Linked DNA regions of Rosistilla ulvae. Each later gene encodes a partner of the first gene's protein in a complex. Links are inferred from orthologs where the notes say so. Each region holds a gene or a part of one and is shown on either strand. Other genes may lie near its edges. The genes, in order: mnmG and mnmE.

Evidence for each region.
Region 2: the proteins of mnmG (region 1) and mnmE are in contact, whole or in part, in a solved structure (PDB 9HIP), measured with the Escherichia coli proteins. The link is inferred for Rosistilla ulvae from one-to-one orthologs.

The regions. Positions count from the first base shown.
Region 1 is NZ_CP036261.1:457,108-471,653, reverse strand. The notes cover bases 3,260-6,149. They hold mnmG (tRNA uridine-5-carboxymethylaminomethyl(34) synthesis enzyme MnmG), read left to right. Parts: upstream 3,260-3,704; coding sequence 3,705-5,594; downstream 5,595-6,149. Other genes in these bases: EC9_RS01775 (response regulator), read left to right, coding at 5,917-6,149; EC9_RS01785 (hypothetical protein), read right to left, coding at 3,260-3,516. In the rest of the region: holA (DNA polymerase III subunit delta), read right to left, coding at 1-382; EC9_RS01790 (Rpn family recombination-promoting nuclease/putative transposase), read right to left, coding at 498-1,427; more of EC9_RS01785, read right to left, coding at 1,528-3,259; more of EC9_RS01775, read left to right, coding at 6,150-6,504; EC9_RS01770 (sensor histidine kinase), read left to right, coding at 6,558-7,814; EC9_RS01765 (ATP-binding protein), read right to left, coding at 7,871-11,215; EC9_RS01760 (hypothetical protein), read right to left, coding at 11,194-11,889; EC9_RS01755 (endonuclease domain-containing protein), read right to left, coding at 11,927-13,072; EC9_RS01750 (carbamoyltransferase family protein), read left to right, coding at 13,235-14,546. UniProt on the Escherichia coli protein: NAD-binding protein involved in the addition of a carboxymethylaminomethyl (cmnm) group at the wobble position (U34) of certain tRNAs, forming tRNA-cmnm(5)s(2)U34.
Region 2 is NZ_CP036261.1:5,115,158-5,129,712, forward strand. The notes cover bases 4,160-7,058. They hold mnmE (tRNA uridine-5-carboxymethylaminomethyl(34) synthesis GTPase MnmE), read left to right. Parts: upstream 4,160-4,876; coding sequence 4,877-6,241; downstream 6,242-7,058. Other genes in these bases: EC9_RS18010 (HEAT repeat domain-containing protein), read right to left, coding at 4,160-4,733; EC9_RS18020 (type 1 glutamine amidotransferase domain-containing protein), read right to left, coding at 6,262-6,789; EC9_RS18025 (TIGR03009 domain-containing protein), read left to right, coding at 7,040-7,058. Outside these bases: EC9_RS18005 (c-type cytochrome domain-containing protein), read left to right, coding at 1-3,075; more of EC9_RS18010, read right to left, coding at 3,456-4,159; more of EC9_RS18025, read left to right, coding at 7,059-7,999; EC9_RS18030 (DUF6655 family protein), read left to right, coding at 8,270-9,106; EC9_RS18035 (glycosyltransferase family 9 protein), read left to right, coding at 9,151-10,188; EC9_RS18040 (D-TA family PLP-dependent enzyme), read left to right, coding at 10,341-11,432; EC9_RS18045 (helix-turn-helix domain-containing protein), read left to right, coding at 11,453-12,283; EC9_RS18050 (DUF1559 domain-containing protein), read left to right, coding at 12,700-13,713; EC9_RS18055 (carboxypeptidase-like regulatory domain-containing protein), read left to right, coding at 13,962-14,420. UniProt on the Escherichia coli protein: Exhibits a very high intrinsic GTPase hydrolysis rate. Involved in the addition of a carboxymethylaminomethyl (cmnm) group at the wobble position (U34) of certain tRNAs, forming tRNA-cmnm(5)s(2)U34.

The DNA.
Region 1 (14,546 bases):
CTTTATAGAGTCGCGTGTTGCCGGGAAACGACTTCAGTTCCAACAGCAGCAACCCCGCCGAAGAGGGCTTGGCGACGTACGCCTCCAGTTCCGCGCGGTACTTGGAGACAAATTTGTCGGCGTCGCGAACAACGATCGATCGCGGTTGCCCCATCGAGAAGAGCGATCCGGTCTGCAATTCATCCCGTACATCCTTCCACTCCGCCAGTTCGCCATCGAGATCGATGCTGTCGGGGCGATCCTCTTCCGCCGCATCCAAGCCCAACAGCTTCCGCAACGTCCAGCTACGCAGCATCGGATCGTCGCCAAACAAGACGGTGACCGCGCTGGGGGCGGAGTCGCTGGCGGCGGTCAGCAGATCAAAAGCGTTCAGAAGCGGCATGGTCGGAATCGATCGGCGGGCAGACCAAAGTGACGAACATCGGAGCGGAATACGGTTTCAAACGACGCAACTGTAGCGGCTTTCCGCCAAGACAACACCCGACAGCTACTCAGAATCAACGACCTTCCTTAGGCAACGCCTCGCTCAAATCGCTGGCCAACTGCTGAAGCTCGCTCACCTGCAGCGACATCAACGACTCGACAGAATCGACCTTGCGGCCCAAGACCTCCTGAAGCGTCCGGATCCGACCGATCCACTCCCCCTTCTCAATCCCCTCTTGTAACCACTGTTCAGCAATAGTTGGCATCAGGCTTTCTCCTTCGATTCGCAATGCGTCGGCGACCGCTGTCCGCAACTGGTCGCGAGTCACTCGGTCGGTTCCGCTGACCAGATAGCGGAGGATCGTTTCGAGACTAGACAACCCCGTCGCTGGAGGGAGCAATTTACGAAACAGTCGCAAAAGCTCTGGCAACCTCTCGGGCAGTTCATCGCGCCCGATATATTTTAGCAGCGACATGTACGCAAAGAAAAGCGATTCGGCACGCAATTCTTCATCCGTGCAACAGCTCAGATCGATCAAAGGCAGGGTGAACGATGGGACATACGGCTGCAGCGATGCAGGAGCATCGATCAATTCCGGCAACGACCGGGCGACATTCCATGGCCGCACACCGTGATACAACACGATCGGGATCACACAGCACAACGGCAGCGAATCGCGCTGCCGCTGGTCCAGCACCCCAACTATATAACGCAACACCTGAAACGAAGTCATCGCGTCGGGCTTCGATTTGTGTTCGAACAACAACACAACCAACGCCTCGCCGCCACCAGCCAACGCGACCTCAAAGACAAGATCCGAAAGGCTCTCCCGCAAGGTTTGATCAACAAACGATTGCTTGGCCGGAACGATGGTATCGAGATCCAGCTCCGCCACGACCTCCGGCGGCAGACGCCACAACACAAGCTGCCGCACCTGATCGATCTCGCCTAAGAACCGGCGAACAAACCGGTCGTGAGGATTGTTGACGGCGTCGTCCGACATCGGTCCAGCCTCCCGTGTCTCACTTGCCTTCGACACCTACACATTATAGGGCAGATAGCAAGTAACACGGAATCGCGGAAACCGAAAACCGACGCCGGTTCTAACGAAAGCTTGCCCGGGGCAGAGCGGCTTGCGTGCCTTCGGGTTGCCCTTCGATCGGCTGGAACCCATTGATCCGGCCTTGCGGCGACAAGCCCTGCACCGAGACCGGCACGTCCAACGCATGCACGCCGACGTTCCCCGCCTTGTCGGTCGCCTCGACTCGCAAGTAAATCTCGCGAGGCAATTGCGGATCGGCTGGCCAAATGTAACGCCCCGTGTTCGCCAAGCCGGTAGCGATCGTGGTCCAGGGACCGTCGAGCGAATCGGAGAAGGCGAGGCTGATCGGGCGCGGGCCAAAGTTTTCGTCGTTGCAGGCGTAATCGATGATCAACGAACCGGTGTAGCTCTCGTCGCCATAAGTCGCCCCGGTCACCCGAGTCTGTGGCGCCGTGGTGTCGACCAGCACGTAGATGTCCGCTGGATCTCCCGAGACGGGCCGCGGCGTGGTCAACCCATTCGCCGCCACGATCACGATCCGGAATCCAACAATGCCTTCTTTGGACACTTCGATATCAAACGGACTCTGCTTGTCGGGATCGGCATTCCAACGCTGCCAAGTCTGGCCGCCGTCGCGAGTTCCCCAAAGTTCAACCGCTTCGACCCCGCCATTCCCGACCGATTCCACTTCGTAATCGAGACTGAACTGCTTCGACCGCGTCACCCTCGGCGTGTCGTTCAAGGACAACGATCGAGCCTGCCGTTCGCCGCTGGTCTCCGCCGGCGACTGAGTCTCTGCTGGCGTCGACGCACTGACCTGAGTCCCCTGCAGCGGACGGAATGCTTCGCGAGGCGCCGCGGGTCGCTGCATCGACTGGCTTTGCTGCGGCGTGCTAGGAGGCGAATAAGTCGAAGCCGCCGGCTCGGTCGCTGCGTAATTCGGAGTCTGCCCACCGACAGGCGGTTGCTGCTGTTGTTGCTGCAGCGGAGGATTGAGTCCAAAACCTTGCGTATCGCTAACCGCTCGCGCCGTCATCGGGACCGCGCCGCGATACTGCGACGTCGTGGGATGCGTGTAATTGTACGCGGGGTTCGTCGCCGCAACCGGCTGACCAGTCGACGGTGCTGGCGCTGTCGCGGGAGGATAAGCCGGATCGGCGACTGGAGCCGCTTGAGCCGACCGATAGGCTGGCTGAGTGTAACCGGGTGTCGTCGCTGGCTGAGCGTAAGTTGGGCTGCCGCGGAAAGTCGAGCGATCCGAAACCGCTGTCGCAGCCATCCCTGGGCCCGGCTGACGCTGTCCGCTAGCGAACGTCATCGGATTCGATGCCACGCGAGGGCGTTGCACCTGTTCGTTGAAGACGGTCTGGTTGCCCGCTTTGTCGCGGACGATCATTCGCACGTAGACCTGACGCCATTCGGTTTGCGGCTGCCACGTGATCCGCCCCACCAAAGCACCATCCTCGGGACGACGCCCCGGGCGACCTTCGATCGAGATCGGCATCCACTGCCGAACCGCATCGGTCATGTACTCCAACTGCATGTACTCTTCGTCGACCGCCACATCGGTGATCGCATAATCCAACACGATCTGGCCGTTGATATCCGAATCGGTTGTCGCCTGAACCTGCGGATTGGTCGTGTCGACAAACACGCGCAACTGCGGCGCCATGTTGCCGGTCGGATACGAGATCCCGCGAGCATCGATCGTCCGCGTGGAGAACCAGAAATCGCCATCCTCGGGAGCCTGGAACGGGAACCCGCTTTCATTAGCCGGCTGCCGAGCGAAGAACTTCCACGTCTTCCCCTGGTCTCGCGAGACAAATAATTGAACCTCGACCGGCTGGGCCCCCGTCCGCTCGACCGAAAAGGGGATATCAAAGCTGGTGTTGTTCAGGAACACTCCAGCCCCGAAGTCCTGCGTCGCCGGAGGCGTTGCGATCACGCTGGCCTGCATCGCAGGTGCCTGGGCAACGGCGACGTTTGTGCAACAATATAAAGGAATGGCACACAAGACCGCCAACGTTCGGTGAATTCGCTTTTGTCCCATGGATCCCTATCGCTCCGGTCAGATCGGTCGCGAGCTGCGATTTGCACGAGCAAACCGTCGTCGCGAATGCTGATTCTTCCTGTCGCACTCAAATTGCGGGTCGTGCCGGTCACGCACACCCCTTGTTCGGTTCGGCATTTTCAGCGGATCAACTTGAATCAAACACACGGCTCATCTAGGTAAACAATATGTTTGCGGCGGAATACGATTTTGATGTCCTAGTAATCGGTGCCGGGCACGCCGGAACCGAAGCTGCCGCGGCGGCGGCCCGGCTGGGAGCCAAGACGGCCCTGCTGACGACCAACCTCGATACCGTCGGCCAGATGAGCTGCAATCCGGCGATCGGCGGCGTCGCCAAAGGGCATATCGTCCGCGAAGTCGATGCCCTCGGCGGCCTGATGGGGATCGCGACCGATCGGACCGGCATCCAGTTCCGGATGCTCAATCGACGCAAGGGGCCGGCGATGCACAGCCCGCGTGCCCAAGCCGACAAAAAGGCGTACCAGATCGAGATCAAACGCTTGATCGAAGAACAGCCCAACCTCTGGCTGCGGCAGGAAGTCGTCGACGACTTGGTCACCGAAACGATCGACGGACGCACACAGATCACGGGAGTCAAAGTCAAAGGGGACGCGCTCTACCGCGCCCGCTGCGTCGTGCTGACGACGGGGACTTTTTTGCAAGCAATCATGCACACCGGCGAAGCCAAAACCCAAGGGGGCCGCGCCGGCGAAGGGACAACGGCCGGGATCAGCGGCGCCCTGCATCGACTCGGCTTCCAACTGGAACGCTTCAAAACCGGCACCCCTCCGCGGCTGAACGGCCGCACGATCGATTATTCGCAAACCGAACGCCAGCCGGGAGACGACGATCCGCAACCGTTCTCCTTCATGACCGATGCGATCACCACCCCGCAGCTCCCCTGCTGGATCACCCACACGAATGCCCAGGTCCATGACCTGATCCGCGCCAACCTCCAGCGGGCGCCGATGTACAGCGGCCAGATCGACAGTACCGGGCCACGTTATTGCCCGTCGATCGAGGACAAGATCGTCCGATTTGCCGAACGCGACTCGCATCAACTGTTCCTCGAACCCGAGGGCTTCAACACCCAAGAGGTCTACGTCAACGGCGTCTCGACCAGCCTGCCCCGCGATGTCCAAGACCAGATGTTCCGCTTGATCCCCGGCCTGCAAAACGCCCAGATCATGCGTTATGGATACGCCGTCGAATACGATTATTGTCCGCCACAGCAGCTTCGCCCCCACCTGGAGAGCAAGCTAGTCGATGGACTGTTCCTGGCCGGCCAGATCAACGGCACCACCGGATACGAAGAAGCCGCCGGGCAAGGACTGTTGGCCGGCGCCAACGCAGCTCTGACCGTTGCCGGCCGCGAACCGCTGATTCTCGGCCGCGAAGACGCCTACATGGGTGTGCTGATCGACGACCTCGTCACCAGCGGGACCGACGAACCGTATCGAATGTTCACCAGCCGCGCCGAATATCGACTCACCCTGCGACAGGACAATGCCGACCGCCGCTTAACCAAGATCGCCAACGACGTCGGCTTGATCGATCCCGCCCGCTGGCAGCGATTCGAAACCAAACTGGCCGAGATCGACCAGGGAACCCAGTGGCTCAAGGCGGGCCGCATCGAGGGACAACCAGCCGCCAAGTACCTCTGCCGCCCCGAAACGACGTGGCAACAGATCGAAGAAGCAGTCCCGCAACTGCGAGAACTCTCAGCCGAAGCGGCTCAACAGGTCGAATTCGACACGCGGTATGCCGGATACGTCAATCGGCAACAGACCGAGATCGCGCGGATGAACCGGTTGTCGGAAAAGAAGATCCCCGCCGATTTCGACTTCAAAAACATTCGCTCGCTGCGAACCGAAGCTTTTCAAAAATTCGAGAAGGTGCGGCCGATCACGATCGCCCAAGCGCGTCGGATCAGCGGAATCACGCCCGCCGACATCGCCCTCCTTCTGGCTAACCTGGAGTCGCAAAACATGGCAAAAACCAGCAAGCCGGAGCGTCGGCCTCAGACTCCGCCCCCCCAATCGGCAAGCCCGAATTGAGAAGGCCGCCAATCGTCGCAAGCTATTGAAAAGCCGCAGCTTACCCCAAACGAATTCATCTTGACCGGTCACGCGTCTTAGGTATAATTCCCAGAGTTGGCAAACCTGGCAATCAGGGAAGGGCCGGATGCCCTTGCCGAATGCGACCTGTAGGCTGCCCCTATCACGTATAGGCAACGCAACGGGTTTTTGTCGACGAGCCAGATCTGAAGCTTAAGACGTTCCTTCAGCTACCAGACTGTCTCAATCACCCGGTCGTTCTTTCGGACGGGAGCGACGGATTGCCTGGCGAACTCAGGCTCATGCAGGGAGGATGAATGCTATGACCACAAAAACGGTCTTTACCACCGGCGAGGCTGCCAAGATTTGCAAGGTCAGCCAACAAACGATCATTCGCTGTTTTGACAACGGAACGCTCAAGGGCTTCCGAGTCCCTGGCAGCCGATTCCGGCGGATTCCACGCGACCTCCTGTATTCCTTCATGAAGGACAACGGGATTCCGACCGACGCTCTCGAAAGCGGCAAGAAGAAGATCCTAGTCGTCGACGACGATGTCGATTTGGTCGAACTGATCGTCGAAGGCCTGGAGCGCGATGGCCGCTTCGATCTCCGCACCGCCAACAACGGCTTTGATGCGGGGATGCAAGTCAAAGAGTTTCGCCCCGACCTGGTGATCCTCGATGTCATGCTTCCCGATATCAACGGCAAAGAGGTTTGCCAACGCGTCCGCAGCGACCCTGCCATGGACAGCGTTCAAATCATCTGCATCTCGGGCATGATCGAACAAGATAAAGTTCAATCGCTCCGCGATGCAGGCGCCAACGACTTCATGCAGAAGCCATTTGCGATCGAAGATCTGATCGCTCGCGGCTGTGATCTGCTGGAGATCGAACGCAAAGCGGAACACTAGACGTTACCGAACTGTAAGCCAGCGAAATCGGCGATCCACCAGTCTCGCAACCGATGCCCGACTGGATGCCGGACCGACGCGGAATCCCCATGAACCAAACCGGGCTGCTGCCGTCGATCTCGTGGAATAGCTCACGCTGGTGGCTGCCGCTGTCGACCGCCACCGCAAATCAACTGGCTCAACAGTTCCTGCAACCCACCTCCGACGCGCTTCGAGCGCTGTTGGAATCCGATCCCGCACTGCGGATCTGGATGCTGTTGGAATCTGCAGCTTCCAATAACGCGGCTCTCCTTACGCTCAGCAACCTAGCCAACCAGGCTCCCGCTGCGCTCGCTGCTGCATTCCGCGACAGCGACCGAAGAAGCGATCCGCCCAGCGACTTACAGAGCTTCCATCCCCAGTGGTGCGAACTGCACCGCGATGCCACCGCGTGGGATTCCCCCGAGCGATGGCTGCAGGTCACCGGCCCCGCCGCTCCATCGGCTTGGCAACAGACTTGGCCTCGATTGGTCGACGCCACCAACCTCCCGCAAACATGTCCCGATTTCGGCGGCAACAAGCTCGACCTCGCGCGGCTTTTGCAAACCATCGATCGCGCCGCGGCGACAAATGCTCACTTCGACAACGCGCTGAATACGGAAAAGCTCGCGGCGTTAAAAGAGTTTGCTTACGGCCTCAGCCACGAGATCAACAATCCGCTGGCCAACATCTCGACTCGCGCGCAGAGCCTCGCCCGCGACGAAAGCTCTCCCGATCGCAAACGGATGCTCGCCGCGATCGTCAACCAGGCGATGCGTGCGTACGAGATGATCGCCGACGCGATGTTCTTCGCGAATCCGCCGCAGCCGAAGATTGCCGATGACAGCGACCCCGAAGACGTTTCGGAATTGGTCCGCCAGATCGTGGATGAATTCACCGCCAGCAGCGCGATCGACGGCATCGCGATCTCCTCGCAGATCGCCCCCGATTGCCGAGCCACCATCGATCGCGGACAGATTGCCGACGCGATCCGCTCTCTGTTGCGCAACGCCTGCGAAGCGATCCACCCTCCCGGCCAGATCGCCATCGAACTGGTTCGCGCTGACAAAATTCTGCGTCTGAGGGTCACCGACAGCGGGCCTGGCCTGAACGAGCGCGAACGACGGCACGCCTTCGACCCATTCTTCAGCGGGCGTGAAGCGGGCCGCGGACTTGGGCTTGGCCTCTGCAAAGCCCAACGCGTGATCGAACTAGCCGGCGGCCAGATCGCCATCGACAGCAGCCCCACTGGCTGCGTTGCAACCGTGCATATTCCGGCTGCCACGCAGTGAAATACCGGCTCCGGCGGCGTGACGCTACAAGCAACATCGATGTTGCGTCACGGCAGTCACTGCACAACATTTCGCGACGCTTTTGCCTTCTCCAGGATCTGGGCTTCGTCCAACAAACGTCCCGCAGTCAGCGAATCGGGGATCTGGATCTTTGCCGGCACCGCAAATTCGCCATCGGGGAACGAAACATAAAACTCCCCGGTCTTTAGTCTTGGAAAGTCATTGGCCTGCGAACCTTTTCCCGACATCAGCTCCGTCAAGGTTTGCAACGACGCGGGAGAGTTGGCCCGTCCATAAAAATGCGTTGCACAGTTCCCAACGATTTTGGTGTCGATGTCTTTGGGATGCTGGGTAGCAAAGATAATTCCCAGCTTGTACTTCCGAGCCTGCGCCGCTAACTGCCGCATACTTGCCAGACACGATGAACTTCCCTGGCTGGGAACAAAGTCGCGTGCCTCGTCGATCACCACCAGCCCACGCAGAGCGCGGCCGCCCGGCGGCGTCGGATTCTTCTTGATCCACGAGAACAACGTCATCGCCAATTGATTGATGAAGTCGCATTGAGCCGACTTCCCCGGCAATCCGATCAAGCTGATGATCGACAGCCGCAACCTCTCGCTGGCTCGTTCGTCGCCAAACAGCACCGCCGGATCGAGTTTCACCCCGCGACTGCCCAACAGAGGATTCTGGACGATAGCAACCTTTAAACTGTCTGCGATCTCCCGCGCCAACTTCTGCTCATTCTGCACCCCCACCATCGCTCCAGAGGGCAATTCATCGAGCATTTGGGCGTATGCTGGCAGCGAACAGGTCGTGGCCTGCGCTGCAAAAAACGAAAGGGAACGGGACAAGATCCCCGCCTTGGAACGAGCGCGCTGAGACGACTGCGTTGCCCCAACGATCTCGCGCAGCGAACCTTCGACCATTTTCACCGCTTGATCCAGCTCAGCCGGATCGTTGCGAAGCGCCTTGAAGTCGGGGATCGGCTCCAAACACAGCGGGTTGCCATCTTCGCGCCCCGGTGTCCAAACGACCTGCTCCACTCGCTGTGCGAATTGCGCCGCCGCGTCGGCATCATCAGCCCCCCAATACTCCGAAGGCTGATCGCGCCGCTCGTCGAACGTGCACATGTCTTGTGCACAATCGACGATCAGCGAAGGGATCCCTGCCAAGGCCGCCTGTTCAACGATTCGTCGAACCGTCACAGTCTTCCCCGACCCCGCGCCACCAAGCACCAGCGAATGTTTGGCCAGCGTTGGTACGGGCAATTCGACGAGCGTTGACTCGCCAAAAGCCTGAACGCGCATTCCCAGTGGCAAACGGTTCGACCGAAACTCGGGCGACGTACTTACCTTCGATTCGGAACCATTCCTCGGCGACAGATCGGGTGTCGCCTCATTCATGTTGTTGCGTTCCGACGGGCTTGCTGCTCCAACAGAATCTTCCTTCTCTGCTGCCCCGACATCAGCGGGAGTTGTCGAATCGAACTGACTCTGGAACGCCTCGGCTTCGGGATCTTGCGGCGTCTTTGGCGACAAGGAATCGAAGACGTGCTGTGGCACGAGAGCCTCTGCGAGATCGGACATCGCGCTAATTGGTGTCCGCGATTGCAGCCAGCGATTCAAATCGGGATCGTCCTCGTGCAACAGAGTGTTCAATGCTGCAAGCGTCTTCAGTTGGTCGATGTTTAACGGGAACAGTTTCCCTCCCTGCTTCAGCAGCGTGTCGACTAACTGTTGGGTCAGCGCACCTCCCGGCAATGGCTTGTGGCGAACGATGGTGAGATGCCGATAGGAAAGATCACGATCGATTCCGGATTGCGTCATCGCCGAACGCAAGCGACTTTGGAAAGCACGGGCATTTTTCCATTCCAACCCGCGCACGCAGAAGTGCAGCTCCCGACCTCGCTCGTTGTGGAAGACAAATCGCACCCGCGCATGCAACGGCTTGGCATTTGCCCCACCAGCAAATTCACGCTCGACAATGACATCGACATCATTGGGGACTCGATCCTGATGCTCGATCATCAGGCAACGCATCGCCGCGTCATACAGCGGCGCCAACCGCTCATCCTCTGCCTTCTCATCCAGGATCGTCTCCGCATCCACCGCTTCCCGCAACTCTTGGAATCGACCATCGAGACGACTCGACTCCGACCCGTCCGGGCCGGTTCCTTTGGGCTTTGCCTCGATCGAAGAAACCTCCTCGACAGCTTGCTGCGTCAAGAACTTACGGCGGTACTGGTCGCAGACCTTCAAGGCATGTCGAGGCGTATTGTCGGCCAGTTGCGCCAGCGCATCGGAAGTAAACGGCCAAGTGGGATACGGAGCCTTGAAACCGATTTGCCGATAGCCATCGGAGAGCCGCTTGCCGATCATTTCAGCGATCGATCCATCGGAGGTCGGCTGCAGCACGCTTGGTTCATGAAACCGATCCAATTGGCTGGCTAAGCAGATCTCGGGCAAAATGTGCCATGTCGATTCGATGCATGCCACGATCGGCAGCGTCCAGTCGAGTTCGCGCATCGATGCCAGCCCGGCACCGATCTGTTGGACGATTTGGTCCGACGCAGCCTGTTCCTGTTCGGCGACATCCCGAAACTGACGCTGCCCGACTTGATGCACAATCGGATCGAGTTGGTCAAACGCGACCACGGTCGGCCCATTGAGGCTCATGTACCAAATGATTCCTTTAACGATCTCACGCGGCAGTGCAACATCGCGAACGAATCCGAATCCCTGCGAAGCCTGGGACTCCAACTGCTGCCCCTGCAACCACGCGTAACCGACGCTTTGGGTTTCGATGTCCTCAGAATTCAAGCAACAGATCGCCCGAATCGCATCCTGATGCTTAAGCGTATTGGTTTGATGGCGTCCCCCGTTGTACCTCTGCAGGTAACCAAGGATCTTGTCGATGTTCCGCTTCAAAGTTTGCGGACGGTTTTGTGTCAGTGTCGCCAGCACCTCATGCACCGGCCTCTGGGGACACAACAGCTTAACGAAGCGACGCATCAACAGTTCCTGCTGCGTCCTCCCTTCATCGACATCCTGTTGCAATGAATCGATCACACCCTGCAACAACGTTTCCCAAAAGTCGCGAACGTCGGTCATGTCGACCAAAACAAACGCCGCGTCCGCTGCGATCGCCGACCGGCGGAAATCGCCCAACAAATGCGTCTTCCCCGCTCCACCGGGACCGACGATCGGCCAGCCCATAATCCCTGCCCGCGGATTCTGACGAATCTCCGCCAACCGATTCGCAAATTCGATCCTCAGCGGCTCGTGGAGCTTGCGGACATCCGTTGGGTTATCGACCCACACATCTTGCAGCCGGACCGCGCAATCAAAAGTCACGCGCCGCATTGCGTCGACGGCGATATCTACTGCAGTTGAGGCTGGCATGGGCTTGCTCCTTGCAAATACAAAATGTGAGTTTCCTGTCCGCTGATCGTTGTTAATGCAGCATCGCGATCGGCCGTACCAATCTCCAGTGGGTTCTCCAGCCGCATCATCGACAACTCTCCCCGACGCTGCATTGCCAACAGCGCATCATCGACATCGTTGCGTGCGTAAGAGTCCAGCAGCGGTCGCAGCTCCGCCAGTCGCACGCGTTGCTTGAACTGCCCATCGGTCAACAGCAAGCAGGCTTGTTGAATCGCCTCCGGGAGACCGCTTGGGTCTTGCAGGCTGGGCTCCGCAGCAGACGCTTGTCGCACGATTTCTGCAGTTTCCTCCGCCACTCGACGCTGATAATCCTGAGCTTGATGAATCATCTGACCGATCGATAGCGTTTGATCTTGGCTGGCAAAATAACTGGCCAACAGCTGCGTCAGACCGGCGAAGACGTCTTTAATCCGTGGGCTCCGCGTGTCGATCGGTTCGTTCAGATGCTCTTGCACCCACAACCAACCTTCATCGGTCAATTCGACATAGGTCGGCCGGCCGCTCTCTCTCGTCAAGCCTTGCTTCTCCAACAGCTTGCGGTTGCCAGCGGGAGTCGGCTTCACTTTAGCCTCTTTCAGATACAGCCCGCCCCCGGGACTGACCGCAAGCGACCACAAGAACAGCCGTTGCATTGGACTCAATTCAGTCGATATCACGCGCCACCTCAACCTATTGATTTTCAGCAATCCGGAAATTAACGACGTCACGAATTTTCTCGATCGCCAACAACGGGTCGGCGATCACTTCATCATGCGGCAGCCGTAACACCAGATAACCGCTGATCAATAATTCGTAGTCGCGAGAACGATCCTTGCGAAACTCTTCCTCCGTGCTATGGAACCGAAAGCCATCGACTTCCACGACTACTTTACCAGCTCGCCACAGCAAATCCACCACACACGGAGAATCACGAACCGCCAAAACACGTACATTGGATTCAAACATCCCCGCCAGTGATGGATCGTTGGCAAGCGTTCTGGCAAGCAACTGTTCTCCTGGACTGCCCGGATGAGGGCGGCCAAGGATCGGAAAGACCAGCTTCCGCTCGACCGGGTTCTGCCTGCCGGCTAGCCGATCCGCCCCCGGCCTTGCTGCCTCCGCAACGACATTCGCTTCCGGCGAAGTTGCTGCAGCTCCGGACAACGGCAATTGCGGATTCTCGCTTCCAGAACGATGCACATACGGCAACTTCTCCAGCATCCGCTGGCTTGCGATCGCAGGATCGGTCACCAGGTAAACCGCTCCACCTGTTTGATCGGCTACCCATTCACAACCCGCCGCCAATCCCATCATTCGCGGATCATCACACGCTTCGTTCCACGTGGCAGAAATCAAAACCACTAACGGTGATCCCGCCAATGCCGCAGCCAATTGCCGCAACTGCTGCGTCAGTGAAAACTGGGGAACAAACGGCACTTGATTCCTGGCGACACATCTGATCGCCAACCGCAACCATCGCGGATCGACAGCGCGATGAAGCTCGGAACGGCAACCGGCGACCATCGCCTCAACGATCTCGTCGAAGGAAGCATCTTGCCCGCGCCCCGCTTCAGCCGCATGATCGAATGAAAATGTTTGGCGATACCAATTTGGCCAATATTGCAATGCCGCTTCAGCAAACGTTTCAGTGAACGCATGCATCCAATGCGAGCTTTCGGGGACTGAACGCATCGCATAACGTACGATGCAGCAATTGGGATTTCGTTGAAGCAACAGTTTACTGACCGAATCACAGGTCGACATCACGTCATCGACCGCCAGCCCCATGAGCCCCGCAGACAGATCCGGCAACCATTCCAATCGGCTATCATCCATGTGGCAATCCAATTACGTGCATCGTCCCCGCCTCTAAATCGCAAGCGAATCTAGCACAGCAGCAGCGTGCTCTCAACAAATTTTGAACCGCAACCGCAGCGATCTCAAACGCCATATAATCGTTCTCATTTCCCGACTCCGTTTATACAAAGCACCCAACAGTTGACCGCGATCCTTGGAATCTCCGCTTTTTACCACGACAGTGCGGCGGCACTTATCGTCGACGGAGTGATCGTTGCGGCGGCGCAGGAAGAGCGTTTTACGCGGTGCAAGCACGACGCAAGTTTCCCTGAACATGCGATCGCTTTTTGCCTGGAACAAGCCGGTCTCTCGCGCGCTGATCTCGACTACGTCGTCTTCTACGAAAAGCCGTTTGTGAAGTTCGAACGACTGCTGGAGACCTATCTGGCGGTCGCTCCCGCGGGCTTCCGCAGCTTTGCCGCCGCGATGCCGGTCTGGTTAAAGGACAAGTTATTCATCAAACGCAGACTGCGGCGAGAACTCGCCGACGCGCCCAAAGCCAAGCTGATCTTCACCGGGCATCATCAGAGCCACGCGGCGAGCGCCTTCTTCCCCAGCCCGTTCGAAGAAGCGGCCTTCTTAACGCTCGATGGCGTTGGCCAGTGGGCCACGACAACTTGGGGCGTCGGCCGCGGAAACAAACTCCAAACCGATCACCAAATCAATTTCCCGCACTCGCTGGGGCTGCTCTATTCCGCGTTCACCTATCACTGTGGATTTACAGTCAACAGTGGCGAATACAAGCTGATGGGACTGGCACCCTACGGATCGCCGATCTACGCCGACAAGATCCGCGAGCATTTGATCGACATCCGCGACGACGGCAGCTTTTGGATGGACATGCGTTTCTTCCAATACTGCCGCGGACTGACGATGACCAATCGTCGGTTCAGCGACCTATTCCAGATCGCGCCGCGCCAGCCCGAATCGGAATTCCAGCAGCAACATTTCGACATGGCAGCCAGCGTCCAAGCGGTCACCGAAGAGATCGTGCTGGCGATGGCCAGGCACATCCATCGACAATCCGACTGCAAAAACCTGGTCCTTGCCGGAGGCGTCGCGCTGAATTGCGTCGCCAACGGGCGGCTGTTGCGAGAAGGACCCTTTGAGCGCATCTGGATTCAACCGGCTGCCGGAGATGCGGGAGGCGCACTCGGTGGAGCACTGTTTGCTTGGCACCAACTGCTGAAAAAACAACGCACCGTCCAACCGGACCAAGATTCGCAAGCCGGCAGCCTGTTGGGCCCCAGTTACACCAACGCCGCGATTTCGCAGTTCCTGGATCGACAAGCGGCTCGCTACACGCAAATCGATGACGACCGAGAACTTACGCGCCGCGTGGCGGAACTGCTGGCTGAAGGGAAGGTCGTCGGCTGGTTTCACAATCGGATGGAGTTTGGTCCGCGAGCGCTCGGCGCTCGCAGCATCCTGGCCGACGCGCGTGCTCCACAAA
Region 2 (14,555 bases), 4.7 Mb from region 1 along the record:
TTGATGGAAGGTGGCGGCAGCGGTGAAGTTGTATTCGACGGGGATTCGGGCAGCAGCCGGCTGTACCAGGTGATGACTCACGAAGATACGCCTGTGATGCCTCCGAATTCGGAGCCGCTGCCGAAAGAGCAATTGGACATCATCAAGAACTGGATCGATGGCGGTGTACTGGAAAACAGCGGCAGTAAGGCCAAGAAAAAGAAAGGCCCTTCGCTGACCTTCACTGCGATGGATGCGGGCGGAAAGCCCGACGTGATCACCATGCCAGAATCGGTCTGGCGGGTTCCTGTGATCACGACTCAACGCAGCGCTGCGGCGTCGGCGATCGCAACCAGTCCCTGGGCACCGTTGATTGCAGTGGGTGGCCAACGTCAAGTCTCACTTTACAACACCGACACCGCTCAGCTGGAAGGTGTGCTGCCGTTCCCCGAAGGTGTTCCGCAAACGATCCGTTTCAGCGTCGACGGCGCCTATCTGATGGTCGCTGGTGGCACGCACTCATCCTTGGGGGTTGCAGCGGTCTACGACGTGAAAACCGGCGATCGACTGTTCCGCGTCGGCGATGAATTGGACACCGCATTTGGTGCCGATATGAACGATAACATGTCGCGGATCGCGTTGGGTGGTCCGGAGAAGATGCTGCGGATCTTCGACACGTCGACCGGCGACAAGCTGTTCGATCTGAAAAAACACACCGATTGGATCTACTGTGTCGACTACAGTCCCGATGGGATCTTGGTCGCCTCGGGTGATCGTTCCGGCGGTCTACACGTCTGGGAAGCGGACACCGGGCGGCTGTACTTGGACCTGATCGGTCATACCGCGGCGGTTCGAGGCGTCTCGTGGCGAGCCGACTCCAATGTCCTGGCCAGCTGCAGCGAAGACGGAACCGTCAAGCTGTGGGAGATGACCGAAGGGAAACAGCTGAAAAGCTTCAAAGCGCACAACAGCGTGACCGGCATCATGATGGCCAAAGACGGCCGAATCGCGACCTGTGGCAAGGACCGCACGGTCAAACTGTGGGACGCCAACGGCGGTGCGATTGCTACGCTGCCCGCGTTTGGCGAACCCGCGTTGGAAGTCGCGCTGACCCACGATGGAAGCAAAATTGTCGGTGGAGATTGGTCGGGACGGACCGTCATCTGGAGTGTGGCCGATCCCAAGCAAGCACATGAGATCGCCCCCAATCCTCCCACACTGGAACAACAGCAGAGCGCTCAAGCCGCGCAGGTCGCTGAATTGCAGAAGGCTTTGACGGCATTGGAAGCGAAACAAGCGGCGGCTCAGAAATCAGCCGACGGATCCAAAGCGGCACACGACGCTGCGGTCGCCAAACTTGCACAAACCAAAGCGGCACTCGCCAAGGCGACCGCGGACAAAGCCGCTGCCGAAAAACTGTTGGCCGATCTGACAGCTCAGAAAGCTGCCGAAACCAAGCGATCGGACGACGCTAAACAGAAAGTCGCTGCGTTGACCAAACAAATGCAGGACGCCAGCGTGCAGATGCAGGCCAACAACAAAGCGATGACCGACGCCACCGCGCGACGTGATGCCGCCCGCAAAGAATTGCAAACCGTGAATACTGCGATTGCTAAACTGGCCGCTGACATGGACGCGCCGACCAAAGCCAAGGTCACCGCCGACGCAAAGCTTCAAGAGCTGACGAAGCTGCAAGCTGACGCCGCGGCTGCGGAGAAGAGCGCGGCCGATTCACAGGCCAAGACCGAAGCCGAACTCAAAGCGGCTGAAACCAAACTGGCGGCAACCAACAAACAGTTGACCGACCTCACCGCCGCAATCGGGGTTGCGACGCAACAGGTTGCCGCAGCGAAGGGCGAACAGAAAAAGGGGACCGATCAGGTCGCCGATCTCAGCCCGAAAGTTGCCGCGGCTCAGACTGCCGTCGACGCCAAAAATGCTGCCGTCGCCGCGTTGCAAAAACAAATTGCCGACACCAAGGATGAAGCTGAGAAGAAGTCGTTGAACGAACAATTGGTATCGGCGCAGGGCGAAGCCAAGGCGGCAACCGATGCAAAGGCCGCCCTCGACCAACAACTGGTTGCGGCCAATGCAACGAAGGCAGCCGCCGACAAAGCACTGTCGGAATTGAATGCCAAGATCGCTGCGATGGAGAAGCAAAAAACGGACAACACCGCTTCGCAGGCTGCCAGCCAAAAACAGATCGCCGATCTGGCGGGCACGCGTGACGCTGCCAAAGCCGAACGTGCAAAGCAAGCCGCCGTCGTGGCCAAGTATGCCGCGGACATCGGCGAGGTCTCCAAATCGCGTCAGGAAGCTGAAGCGCTGTTGGCAACGATGAACAAACAGAATGCCGACCTGACGGCAAAACAGAAGGCGCTCACCGCGACCGATAACAAGGAAGAAGCAGCTCGCGTGGCAGCCGCAGCCAAGGTCGCCGAATTTAAAAAGGCCGTCGAAGCTGTCACGCCGATGGTCGCCGCCGCGAAGGCCGAAGAAACCGCAGTCGCCGCAAAGCTGTCGGAGCTCACCAAGAAGGCAGCGGCCCAGCCAGCGGAAGTCGCGAAATTTGCGGCTGCGATCAAACAGAACACCGCCCAGGTCCCAGTTGTCGAAAAACAGATCGCTGATTCCAAGGCAGCTCTGGACGCGGCAACGGCTGGTTTGGCAAAAGCGAAAACCGAAACCGACGGAGCTCGCGCAAACGTAGCGACCGCTCAACAGCGTCTCGAAGGCTTGAATACCGAATTCGTCGCGTTCCAAAGCACGGCGGCTAAATTGGCTCAAGCCCAAGCGGCTGCGGAAGCTGCGGCCGAAGCAAAACGCAAAGCGATGGAGGCCGAAGCCGCGGCTGCGGAAAAGGTCGCTGCGTCGATCGCCGCACGCGACGCCCAGTTGAAGCAGGTCGAAGAGAACATGAAAAAGCTGGAAGCTCAACTGGCAGAGATGCAAAAGGCTCAGGCCGCGGAACAACAGAACCTCTCGGGACTGAAGACCAAGGTAAGCGAGCTGGAAGCTGCCGCCGACGAAGCCCTTTCCGAAGCGGAAACGCAAAAGGAAAAGGCAGAGTTTTTCAAGTCAGCTTACGGCAGCTAAACCCGTTGCAGGACGAGCGTCGATCGGACTTCGTGTACGATCGACACGAGATATCCCTATCTTCCAAACGGTTTGTCCCGGTTAATCGTACGAGCGATCCCGTGGGCTTACCGTTTTTTCATTGGATGTCCCCGTCGCGAATCGCTAAGGTCCAGTTCTCCAGGCAACCGGGCGCTAGCAGGTCTTCGGTTTACTTACGTTACCGAGTGCGGAAGCGAGATACTGATCCGGATCGTCCACTCACTTGTTGGGCTGAGCGTCACTCGCCAACTTCAATGGGCCAACGAAAGCGACAAACGGCAATCGCGTGACGGCTGATCAGCGCCAACACAATCCAATTTGCCCGACGATCGATCCCGGACGATCCATCTTCAAGAACGCTAGCGCACCAAAGCTTGGCGTATCCGAGCGGCGACGGCTGGATCCTGTTCGGTCGATAGCAGCGTGCGGAGTTCTTTTGCGACGTTCGGATCGTTCATCGTTCCCAACGCAGACAGCGCCCGCATCCGAACGCTCCGTTCCGCGTCCTCGGCTAACCAAAGCAACCAACGACGCGGGTCGATATCGGATCGATTCGTAATCTCATCGATCAACGTCATCCGGATCGCCGCGGTGTTCGAAGCCAAACGGATCGCCAGGCTAAGATCGGCCGGTCGAAACCCGCGGTGAATCAATTCGCTGCGAGCGGCTTGAGCCAACGGTTTGCGGATGCTCGACAAAAGATCGATCACCGCGCGAGTCGAATACGCTTCCAACGCACCGTTGGTCGAATATCCGCCTGCGGAAAGGATCGGGGCCGAGCCGCCGATCGGCAGCGTCACCACAGCGTCACTTGGGGCGGTTCTGCTAGCCAACATCTCCGGCTCCAGCGAACTGGTTTCCACCAACTCCGGCGGTGCGGCCGGACGGGGGCGACCGGTGGGATCGACCCACAGATTTTCATCGAGCCCGTTTCTTGAAACGGCGGGCGAACCGGGTGAATCCAAAGCGAGTGGTTGAACGCTAGGCAGGAACTCCGATTCCTCGGTCAGTGCCACATCCAACGCTTGCGGTGGTCCCGCGGGCATCGCTGCAGCGGGCAATGGTTGGGTCGATGCTACCAGAGTCGGCTCGTCTGCAACCGCGTCGTCGGGCAAACCGATCTGCGATAACAGCGACGTCGCCAACCGATAACTGGTCTGGGCGCGTTGCAGGTCGATATCCAACGTATCGAGCAACGTTTGGTTCAACAGATCGGTCAACCAAGGGTAGCGATCCGGCGGTATCTCGGGCAATCGGTCGGCGATTTGACGCGTCAATTCAAAATGACAAGCGGCTCCACTGACAGGCCCTTTCTGCATCGTCGCGTCTTGCATCGACTTCAGGACTTCGAACGAAGCCCGCGCCACGCCGCGGTCGCGATGCGACAGCGATTGAACCAGGACGGGAATCCCTGGGACACCCAAATGTCCGATCGATTGCAATCTTTCGGCCTGGGATCCCAATGGAAGATCGTCGATGCCTTGGGTAAGCTGGTTCAACAAAAACCAATTGCAGACGCGCGGCACGACAAAGACCGTCAAAACGGCGACCATCCCGATCGCGGCCCACCAGGGCCAACCGGAGAAACGCCGTCGACGCCGATAGGCGAACGGGTTGCTGGATTGGTGGTGGTTCATGCGGTGACGGCTCCGGTGCGGTTGACCGCTGAATTCTTCTGTGATGTGAATAATAAGACAATAGCAGTATTGGAATTGCCCGGCGGATTGCGGCCTCACCAACCTCCGTCGCCAAGCAATTTCCAAGTGAGAAAGCCAGGATCATGTTTGCGACTCAAGAAACGATCGCCGCGATAGCATCTCCGCCCGGCGGAGCGATTCGCGGAATCGTTCGCGTCAGCGGCCCCGACACAACGCGGATCTTGCACGCGTTGTGCGCGTCGGATGGTCCGTTTCCCGACCGCGCCTCGCGAATCCAGGCGCGGCTGGATCTGGGGCAGCCGCTGGGAGAGGTCGACGCTAGCATTCTGCTCTGGCCCGATGACCGCTGCTACACCGGGATGCCAAGCGCAGAGATCCACTTGCCCGGGGCTCAACCGATCTTAAACGCAGCGTTGCAGCGGTTATTGGACCATGGTGCCCGTATGGCTGAACCGGGCGAATTTACCATGCGAGCCTTCTTGGCCGGGCGCTTGGACCTGACCGAAGCCGAAGCTGTCTTGGGCGTGATCGATGCCGACGACAAGCGGACGCTCGACGCCGCGCTGCGGCAGCTGTCCGGCGGCCTCTCCGGACCGCTGAACCAGCTGAGAACCGAGCTGCTGAATTTGCTAGCTCATCTCGAAGCGGGACTCGACTTTGTCGAAGAGGATATCGAATTCATTTCGCAACACGAACTCTCGACGAACATCCAACGGATTTGCCAGCAGGTCGAAGCGATCACCGACCAGCTGACGTTCCGAAGCGGTTCGACCGGGGCGCCTCAGGTTGTGCTGCGCGGCGACCCCAATGCTGGCAAAAGCAGTCTGATCAACGCACTGGCGAGCGAAGAGATTGCAATCGTTTCGGCGACAGCCGGGACGACGCGCGACTGTGTCGAACAGACGCTCGACTGCGGTGGGCTCGCGGTCCGTTTGATCGATACCGCCGGCATCGAACAGGCCCGCGATGCGATCAATCAACAAGCTCAAGCATTGGGGGAACAAGCGCACCAAGAGGCCGACCTGTTGCTGGTCTGCATCGATCTGAATCAAGAGAGTTTGCGGCCGTGGCAACTGGCGCCGCGAGAGCCCGGAAACCATAGCAGTCAACCGATGCTGTTCGTGGGAACCAAACGCGATGCTTGCCAGCGGTTGCCCGATTGGGTTGACGACGACTGGCTGCTGACCAGCAGCCTGACCACTTTCGGCATCGACGACCTGCGTACGCAGATTGGCCAGCGGCTGCAATCGTCCGATGCTGTCGAATCGAGCACCGTTTCATCGACTGCGGTGCGCTGTCGCGAAACGCTCGTTCAAGCGAGCGATGCCCTGTCGAATGCTCAACAGGTGATCGAGCATCAATTGGGCGAAGAACTGGTCGCGGCCGAGCTTCGATTCGCGTTGGACGCCATCGGCCGGGTGACGGGCGTCGTCTACACCGATGATATTCTCGATCGCATCTTCAGCGAATTCTGCATCGGCAAATAGCGACTTGCTAGCAACATCGCCTATCCAGCTGTCAGCACTTCGATCAACCCGCGGCAGAAATCGGGCAGGTCGTCGGGGCGTCGACTGGTGACATGATTGCGGTCGATCACGACGGCGGCATCTTCCCAAATCGCACCGGCATTGATCAGATCGTCTTTAATCCCGGGCGAACCGGTGACGCGGATACCTTTGTAGACGCCGGCGGAAATCGGAATCCAACCGCCATGGCAGATCGCCCCGATCGGTTTCCCCGCTTCATGAAAATCGCGAACGATCTGCAAAACCTTCGGGTCGCGGCGCAGTTTATCGGGCATGAAGCCACCGGGAACGACCAAACCGGTGAAATCGGCTGCATCCATATCGTCGATCGCCGCGTCGGAGGTGCAGGGATAGCCGTTTTTGCCAGCATAATTCGTGTTCGCTGCGGGCCCCGCGACCACCACCCTTGCTCCCGCTTCGATCAAACGCAGCTTCGGATACCAAAGTTCAAGATCCTCGTAGATGTCCCCGACGAAGACCAAAATCTTGTGTTTAGTTAATACAGGCATGGGGTTCCTTCAGGAAAAACACGGCGGTCGGCCAATTGGCCCCGTCAAATGCAGGGTGAACATAGAAGCGTGGCATCGTACCAAGGGACCGCATGGGCCGCAAATTGCCATTCCAACAACCCTATCGATTCGACTATCGTCCCCTTAGATGGCAGCAATCGATCTTCGGAAACGTGGACCGATCTGCTAATGTTCCGCTTTGATCTCCAGAAAAGCTAAACCACCTACTACCATTCAAAGGGCGTCACGGATGATGCGTTTGATTCGATCGATCGGCCTGTTGGGCCTGCTGTCAGCGGCGACCTGCCTAGCCCAGCAAGCGACTCCGGGGCAGCCGCAACCTGCCACAACCCCCAATGCGAACGCGCAACCAACCGGCCAACCGTTTCCTGCCCTGTCGGCAGAACAACAAGCCCGGTTGGACCAACTGTTAACCGCATGGGAATCGTCCAGCAATTCGACCAAGCGGTTGTCGGCTAGTTTCAAGCGATGGCAGTTCCGCCCTTTGCAAGCACCTAAAGAAATCCACGCAACCTGGGCTCGCGGCGAAGTCAAATACCAAGCTCCCGCGCAAGGTATGTACCGCGTCGAAGAGATGTTGTTCTTCAACGGTTTCGACGACAAGAAGGCGCCGATCTACAAGAAGGAAGCAAACCAACCGGGTGATTGGTGGGTCTGTACCGGCAAGGAACTGCTGGAATTTGATCGCGCCAACAAGAAGTGCGAGATCTTAGAACTGCCCCCCGAAATGCAAGGGACTCAGATCGTTTCCAGCCCGTTGCCGTTTGTCTTCAACCTGAACGCTCAAGAGATGAAGAACCGGTATTGGCTCCAAGAACTGCCCCCAAAAGAACAAGGGGAGTATTGGTTGGAAGCGTGGCCCAAACATCAAAAGGACCGCGCTGAATTCATGAAGGTGATGATCATCATCGACGCCAAGCAATTCCTGCCCAAGGCGTTGGTCCTGTTCCCACCCAACTTTGATCAACGCAACAACCCCGAACGCGACGTCTACGAATTTGCGGACGTGCAACGCAACGGAAACTTGTTTTCCAAAGCGATGGAGGGAATCTTCGGTCAGAACTTCATCGATGTCTCGCCACCGTCGGACTGGAAGATCATTCGCAACAAGTTCAACGCGGGGGCGCCCCCCAAGATGGCTCAAGAAAACGGTAACGCTCCCCTCGGCCAAGCACCACAGAGTCGATAGCGATTGCCGCATCGAAAAAATGGAACCTGCGGTCGCCGTCGACATCTGTGTCGCTGCCCTCCGCAGGCCGAATGCGAATTGCCAGGCTTCCTTCGCTTCGCATCCCGTCCCGCCCGCTCCCCTCCTACCATCACTGCTTCGCTAAAAACAACGACGATGCATGCTCGCCTCGAATTTTCCTGTCGTGTCGCAACGCTCATTGGGGTATTGGCACTTTCGTTGGCTACGGGATGCGGAACAACAAAATCAAGAACCGCAACCGATCAACTGTTGTTGTCCGACGCCGTCGACCGCAGCATATCGGCGATCGACTTTCGTCCGCTGGCTGGGAAAAAGGTCTATCTCGATACGACGTATCTGGCGGCGGTGAAAGGAATTCTGTTCGTCAACTCCGACTACATCATCAGTTCGCTGCGACAGCAGATCATCGCCGCGGGCTGTCTGCTGGAAGAAGACCGCAAAACAGCGGAACTGATCATCGAAGCTCGGGTCGGCACGCTTGGTGCCGATGGCTACCAAGTCAGCTACGGCATCCCCGCTAGCAACGCATTGTCGACCGCTGCGTCCCTGGTCGCCGAAGCGCCACCGGTTCCCACGATTCCTGAGATCTCGTTTGCGCGCCGCGAGTCGAACGAAGCGTCTGCAAAAATCGCGGTGTTTGCATACGATCGTGAAACCCGCAAAGCGGTCTGGCAATCGGGGATCTCACGCAGCGAATCGGATTCCCGCGACACATGGGTCCTGGGCGTTGGACCGTTTGAAAGTGGCACCGTGCGAGAAAGTACGCGTTTGGCCGGACGCGATCTCCCCTCGTCCCACAAGGAAGACCACTCCCATTCCAGTGGCGCATCGCCACTGCGGCCCCCCGTCGACCTCAACGCTCAAACTCGATTCGAAGATGGGTATCCGATCGTCCCCGGTGCGCCACCGCAACCAGATCTGATGAACGAATCGAGCGAGGCGGTCGTGTTGGATGCATCCCAAGGGGGAGAACTGAAAACCGTTTCGTTTGAAGAAGCTGCCAAACACGCCGATACACCGTCGGGCGAAGCTGCCAAGAAACCGGCGGGCAAGCCCGCAGAGGCAAAAAAACCAGCAAAGAAATAGCCGACGCATCTCGCTCCACAACTCGCTTTTCCCACAGGCATCGCATGTCCGACAAACCCTACCGTATTTTGATTTCGCGTTTGTCCGCGATTGGTGACTGCATCGCAACCCTGCCGATGGCCGCGGCGATCAAGGCGGCGATGCCCAACGCAACGATCACGTGGGCGGTTTCCTGCGCGGCCCGGCAACTCCTTGAGATCTGCCCCGACGTCGATCGCGTGATCTCCGTTCCCAAACGCTATCTCCGCACTCCCAGCGATCTGATGGCGATGCGTCGACAGCTTCGCCAGCAACCGTTCGACTGTGTGCTCGATCCACAAAGCCTTACCAAAAGCGCCGCCTTGGGATGGATGAGCAATGCGCCGCTGCGGATCGGATTTGCCAAACCGCGAGGCCGTGAACTAGCCCCATGGATGAACACGGTCTCCGTCGACAGCGATCCCGATCTTCACGTGATCGACGCCCAAGCCGAACTGCTGCGACCGCTGGACATCGTGCCGGGCAAGCCGCAGTTCAACCTGAACATTCCCGACGACGTCAGCCGTTGGGCCAAACAGCATGTGACGGAAACCGTCGGCGATCCCAACCCCGTGATTATGAATCCCGGAGCCGGTTGGGACAGCAAGATGTGGCCGGCGGAGCGGTTTGGGCAGGTCGCGGCGTGGCTTCGCAACGAACACAAAATCCCGACCCTGATCGTATGGGCGGGCCAACGCGAACGCGAATTGGCCGAACAGATTCGCCAGGTTTCCGATGGCGCCGCGGTCTTGGCAGCCGACACGTCGCTGGTCCAGTTGGCCGCGGTCTTGAAACATACGAAGCTGTTTCTCAGCAGCGACACCGGCCCGATGCATCTTGCCGTCGCCGTCGGCACCCGCTGCGTCACGCTACACGGACCGACGCGGCCGGAGTTGTCGGGCCCTTATGGCCCCGAACATCTTTCGATCCAAAAGGCTCGCTTCGACGGTACCAGTCGGCAGCGGCGCTCGGCCGACAACTGGTCGATGCGTGCGATCGAAGTCGTCGACGTTTGCGCCGGTTTGACACAAATGCTCAGCCGCTCATCGCGAGTGGCCGCATAAAGCCTGCCGCCGTCGGTCACAATGCGTTGAAACCTCCCGTCTACTAGGTTCCCGTCCGCCCCATCGGACGTTACGCTGATCGTGGGCCGCACGCTGCGCGTCTACGGGCTCACCGATCATCGATCGTGTCATTTCTCCTATAGGCTTACATCATGAATTGGAAAAATATCGAAGGCCTCGACGGCGTGGAATCTCCGGGGCTGCTTGTCGATTCCGAAAAGATCCAACAGAACATCGATCGGATGATCGAAATCGTCGGCGGTGCAGAGCACATCGACCGTCTGTTTCCGCATGTCAAAACGCACAAGATGCCCGAAGTCACGCGGATGCAGGTCGACGCGGGGATCACGAAATTCAAAGCGGCCACCTTGTCCGAAGCTCAAATGGCCGCCGGTGCCGGTGCCAGCGAGGTCCTGATCGCTCATCAATTGGTCGGCCCCAAGCTCGATCGCTTGGCTACTTTGATCGAAGACTTCCCCAACACAAAGTTCGCCGTCCTCACCGACGACCCGCAAGCTGCCGACGCGATCAATGAAAAGTGTGGTGACGCCGATGCTCCCTTGGATGTCTATATCGATATCGATTGTGGCATGCATCGCACCGGGATCCCGTTGGGCGCTCGAAGCGATGCATTGCGAGCGCACATCGATTCGCTGTCGGGACTGAATTTTGCTGGCCTGCACGTTTACGACGGCCATCTGCACGATCCCGATCTGCAACAGCGGACCGACAAAGTCAAAGAGATCCTCGGCAAAGTCGCCTTGCACGAGAAGGAACATCCGTCGCCGCGGATCATCGTCGGTGGATCGCCGACGTTTGGCATCTGGGCTGCGGAAACTTCCTGGCATCTCAGCCCCGGGACCACGCTGTTGTGGGATTTTGGGTACGGAGACGCCCACCCCGATCTTCCGATGAACATCGCCGCCGCGTTGATCTCCCGCGTGATCAGCAAACCGGGGGAAGGGAAGGTCTGCATCGATCTGGGCCACAAATCGATCGCCGCAGAGATGCAGTTGGAAAAACGATTCCAGTTCCCCGACCTTCCCGATGCTCAACCGATCGGCCAAAGCGAGGAACACCTGGTCCTGCAAACGCCAGCTGCCGCTTCGATGCAAGTCGGCGATATCGTGATCGCCATCCCTCGGCATATCTGCCCGACAGTCGCTTTGCATTCGCATGCGACCGTGGTCAGCGGAGGCCGAGTGACGGGCGAGCGGTGGCAAGTGACCGCTCGCGATCGGTAAACCTTCGACGAGGCTGACCAGTGAAAAAGCAAACGCGTCCGGTCGAGGTGACGATCCCCGCCTGTGGCGTGTTTGTTTTGGAAAGTCATCACGCCGCCGACTTCCAAATGGAACCGTCGCGCCACCCCTTCACGGAGATCTTCCATGTGATGCAGGGATCTGGAAAGATCCAGATCGATCACTGCCACGTCGGGTGCCAGGCGGACGATACGATCGTGATCCCACCGGGATGCGAACATACGATCATCGATGCTCCCGAGTTCCCACTTTCGCTCTACGGGATCTGCATCGCCACGGAACTCTATGCCTGGCAAGGCATCTCGCCCGACTGGTGTAAAGCGGGCGTACGACCGATCAACAAGCTCGCGTTGCCCGGAATCCGCGATGCCCTGCGACGAATGCTTTATGAGCAATCGATCCCTCGGCAAGGGAGCGACCTAACGATCGTGGGTCTAACGATGCAGTTGCTAGGCACATTGGCAGGCAACAACGCAAAGGCACCACCACCGCGCCAGCCACCCACACCACTTGCAGGGGCCGCCGAAGCGGTGGCGCACTATATCGAACAATTACATGGCCGTTTCTTTGAAGCAACCGATCTCGATTCGGCTGCAGCGCAGCTAGGAATCAGCCGCCGTCGGTTCACGCAATTGTTTCGACAATCGACAGGTCAAACCTGGTTGCAATTCCTAACCGACCGTCGGGTGGAGCACGCATGTCACCTACTGAAGCAAACCGATCGAACCATTGTCTCGATTGCCTTTGAGTGTGGCTTTGAAGACTTGTCGAGCTTCTACCGCGCGTTCAAGCGACGGTTACATGTCGCGCCTAACAAGTGGCGCAACCGGTAACGCTGCACACTTAGCAGGCACCGGTTGCAAACGACGTATGCACATCCAACGTCGTCGCGTGTGGCCTTCGATAACGTGTCAATTAAATTCGCATTGCCGTCGCCTAATGCGCAACGCTCTCTGCTGATTTGAAAGCTGCAGTACCGCGAGACTGGCACAAAGATTGCTATGTCAACGAAGTACAAAATTTCGTCCGTTGAGCACGGCATCGTTCCAACTTCTCGCCAGGCATTTGTGCTCGTCGTCCTGGAAACCGGATCGCGTCAAAACGCGGTTGCCTGAAAGAAGATTCGTGCGGAACGTAATTTTGGTTCGTTGAGACGTGCGGCTGGACCATTTGCATACACGTTCGTGTATCCCCGCCCGGTACGTCAAAAAGGATTTATATATTCTATTTTCACGGAGTCTTCGTAGAGATGAGATCGCAATCAAAGAAGTCCGCATTCACCTTGGTAGAACTCTTGGTGGTCATCGCCATTATCGGCATCCTCGTTGGGCTGTTGCTGCCCGCGGTACAGGCCGCTCGAGAAGCAGCACGCCGCATGCAGTGCAGTAACAACCTGAAACAACTCGGTCTGGCACTGCACAACTACCACGACACATTCAAGACTTTCCCACCCGCATTGTTGGGATCGGGACGCTATAACAACGCCAGCTACCACGCGGCGCACGGCGGGATCAAAAACACGACAGGCTGGGCATTGCTGTTGCCTTTCTTTGAGCAATCGGCACTCGCAGACCAGTACGATTACAACGTCTGTTCCAGCAGTTCCAGCCCCTACGGCGGCGTTGTCGCTGGGGACGATACGATCAACGATGGACTCTACAACACGCCGCTCGATGCGTTGGTCTGCCCCTCGGATCCAAGCTCCGGTTTGGTCGTTAGCACTTCGGCTGGTAGCACCAGCATGTATTCGCGACGCAATGCGATTCGCACCAGCTATCTGTTTTCCGTTGGAAGCACGACCGACTACAGCGGCCCCTGGAACACCTATTCCGGCGACATCCGCCAAGGCGTCTTTGGGAACGATGGGGCTGCAAACTTTGCCGCCATGACCGACGGCACATCGACGACGATCGCAATCGGTGAAGCGACCGGCGGCGCGTTTAAAACCTCGGCCGATTATGGCCCTTGGGGCATGACCGGCACACATACCTGCTGCCACGGGTATCTCCCCGGCGGCAGCACGACCGTGGTTTCTGAAACCTATGCCGCTGCGTACCGACAAAACTACAGCATCAACGGTGCCTACAACAACGATGCGTTGGGTCGCACGTATGCGTGGGTCTTCAGTAGCAAGCATCCCGGCGGAGCCAACTTTGTCTTTGCCGACGGGTCGGTCCATCTGCTAACCGAAACGATGAACTATCTGACCCTGCAACAACTGGGCTACATCCACGATGGCCTGCCCGTTCCGTCGGACTATTAAACCCAATACCGTTCAACGAAGGAGCCTCGGACCGTCGAAGGAACTAGCGGCGGGATGTAGTGGACGAGGTTACGAGTCCCAGCGAATTTGGTCTGATGCAAAAGGACTCGTTACCTCGTCCACTACGCTTCGTTGAACGGTATTGCTATTAAACCGATCGAGACTTCAACGTCTGATTTTGTGGGGGCCAGCCGGCAACGTCGACTGGCCCCACCTCGGGCAGCACTATCGAAAAAGGAAATCTATCCATGCGTTACAACGTTATTATGATGCTCGTCGCGGCCGCCTGTGCCGGTTGTGGTTCTCCGTCGACAGGTCCCTCGACGGTCAGCGTGCAGGGGACAGTGACTCTCGATGGCAAGCCAGTCGAGGGGGCCGACGTCTATTTCATCAGTGGCCAATTCAGCAGCTCGGCAAAGACCGACGCCGCCGGAGTCTATGACCTGGTCGGCGGGGCGATTCCCGGCCCCAACACCGTCTACATCAGCAAGCTGTCGATTCCCGCGGGAGCGATGGCGGGTATCGATGGAGCAATCGACGAGGGGCAGATGATGGCGATGGCGGGCGATCCGGCGCTCGCCCGATCAAAGTCGGGTCCCAAACAGCTGCTGCCGCCGCGTTACAGCGATCCCGGCAAGACGGAGCTAAAAGTATCGGTCCCTGATGCGGGGGGCGAAGCCATCGACTTTGGCTTGGAATCGAAATAAGAATCGCCTCGTTTCCTTACGATTCCGACGATTCTGCCGCCGCGAAACGCTAACGGCTCGCTTTTTCCTTGATTTCTCGTTTCGCAACGCCCCGCAGGCTGGCTACAATGAAGGCATTCGTCTACGCGATCTCCG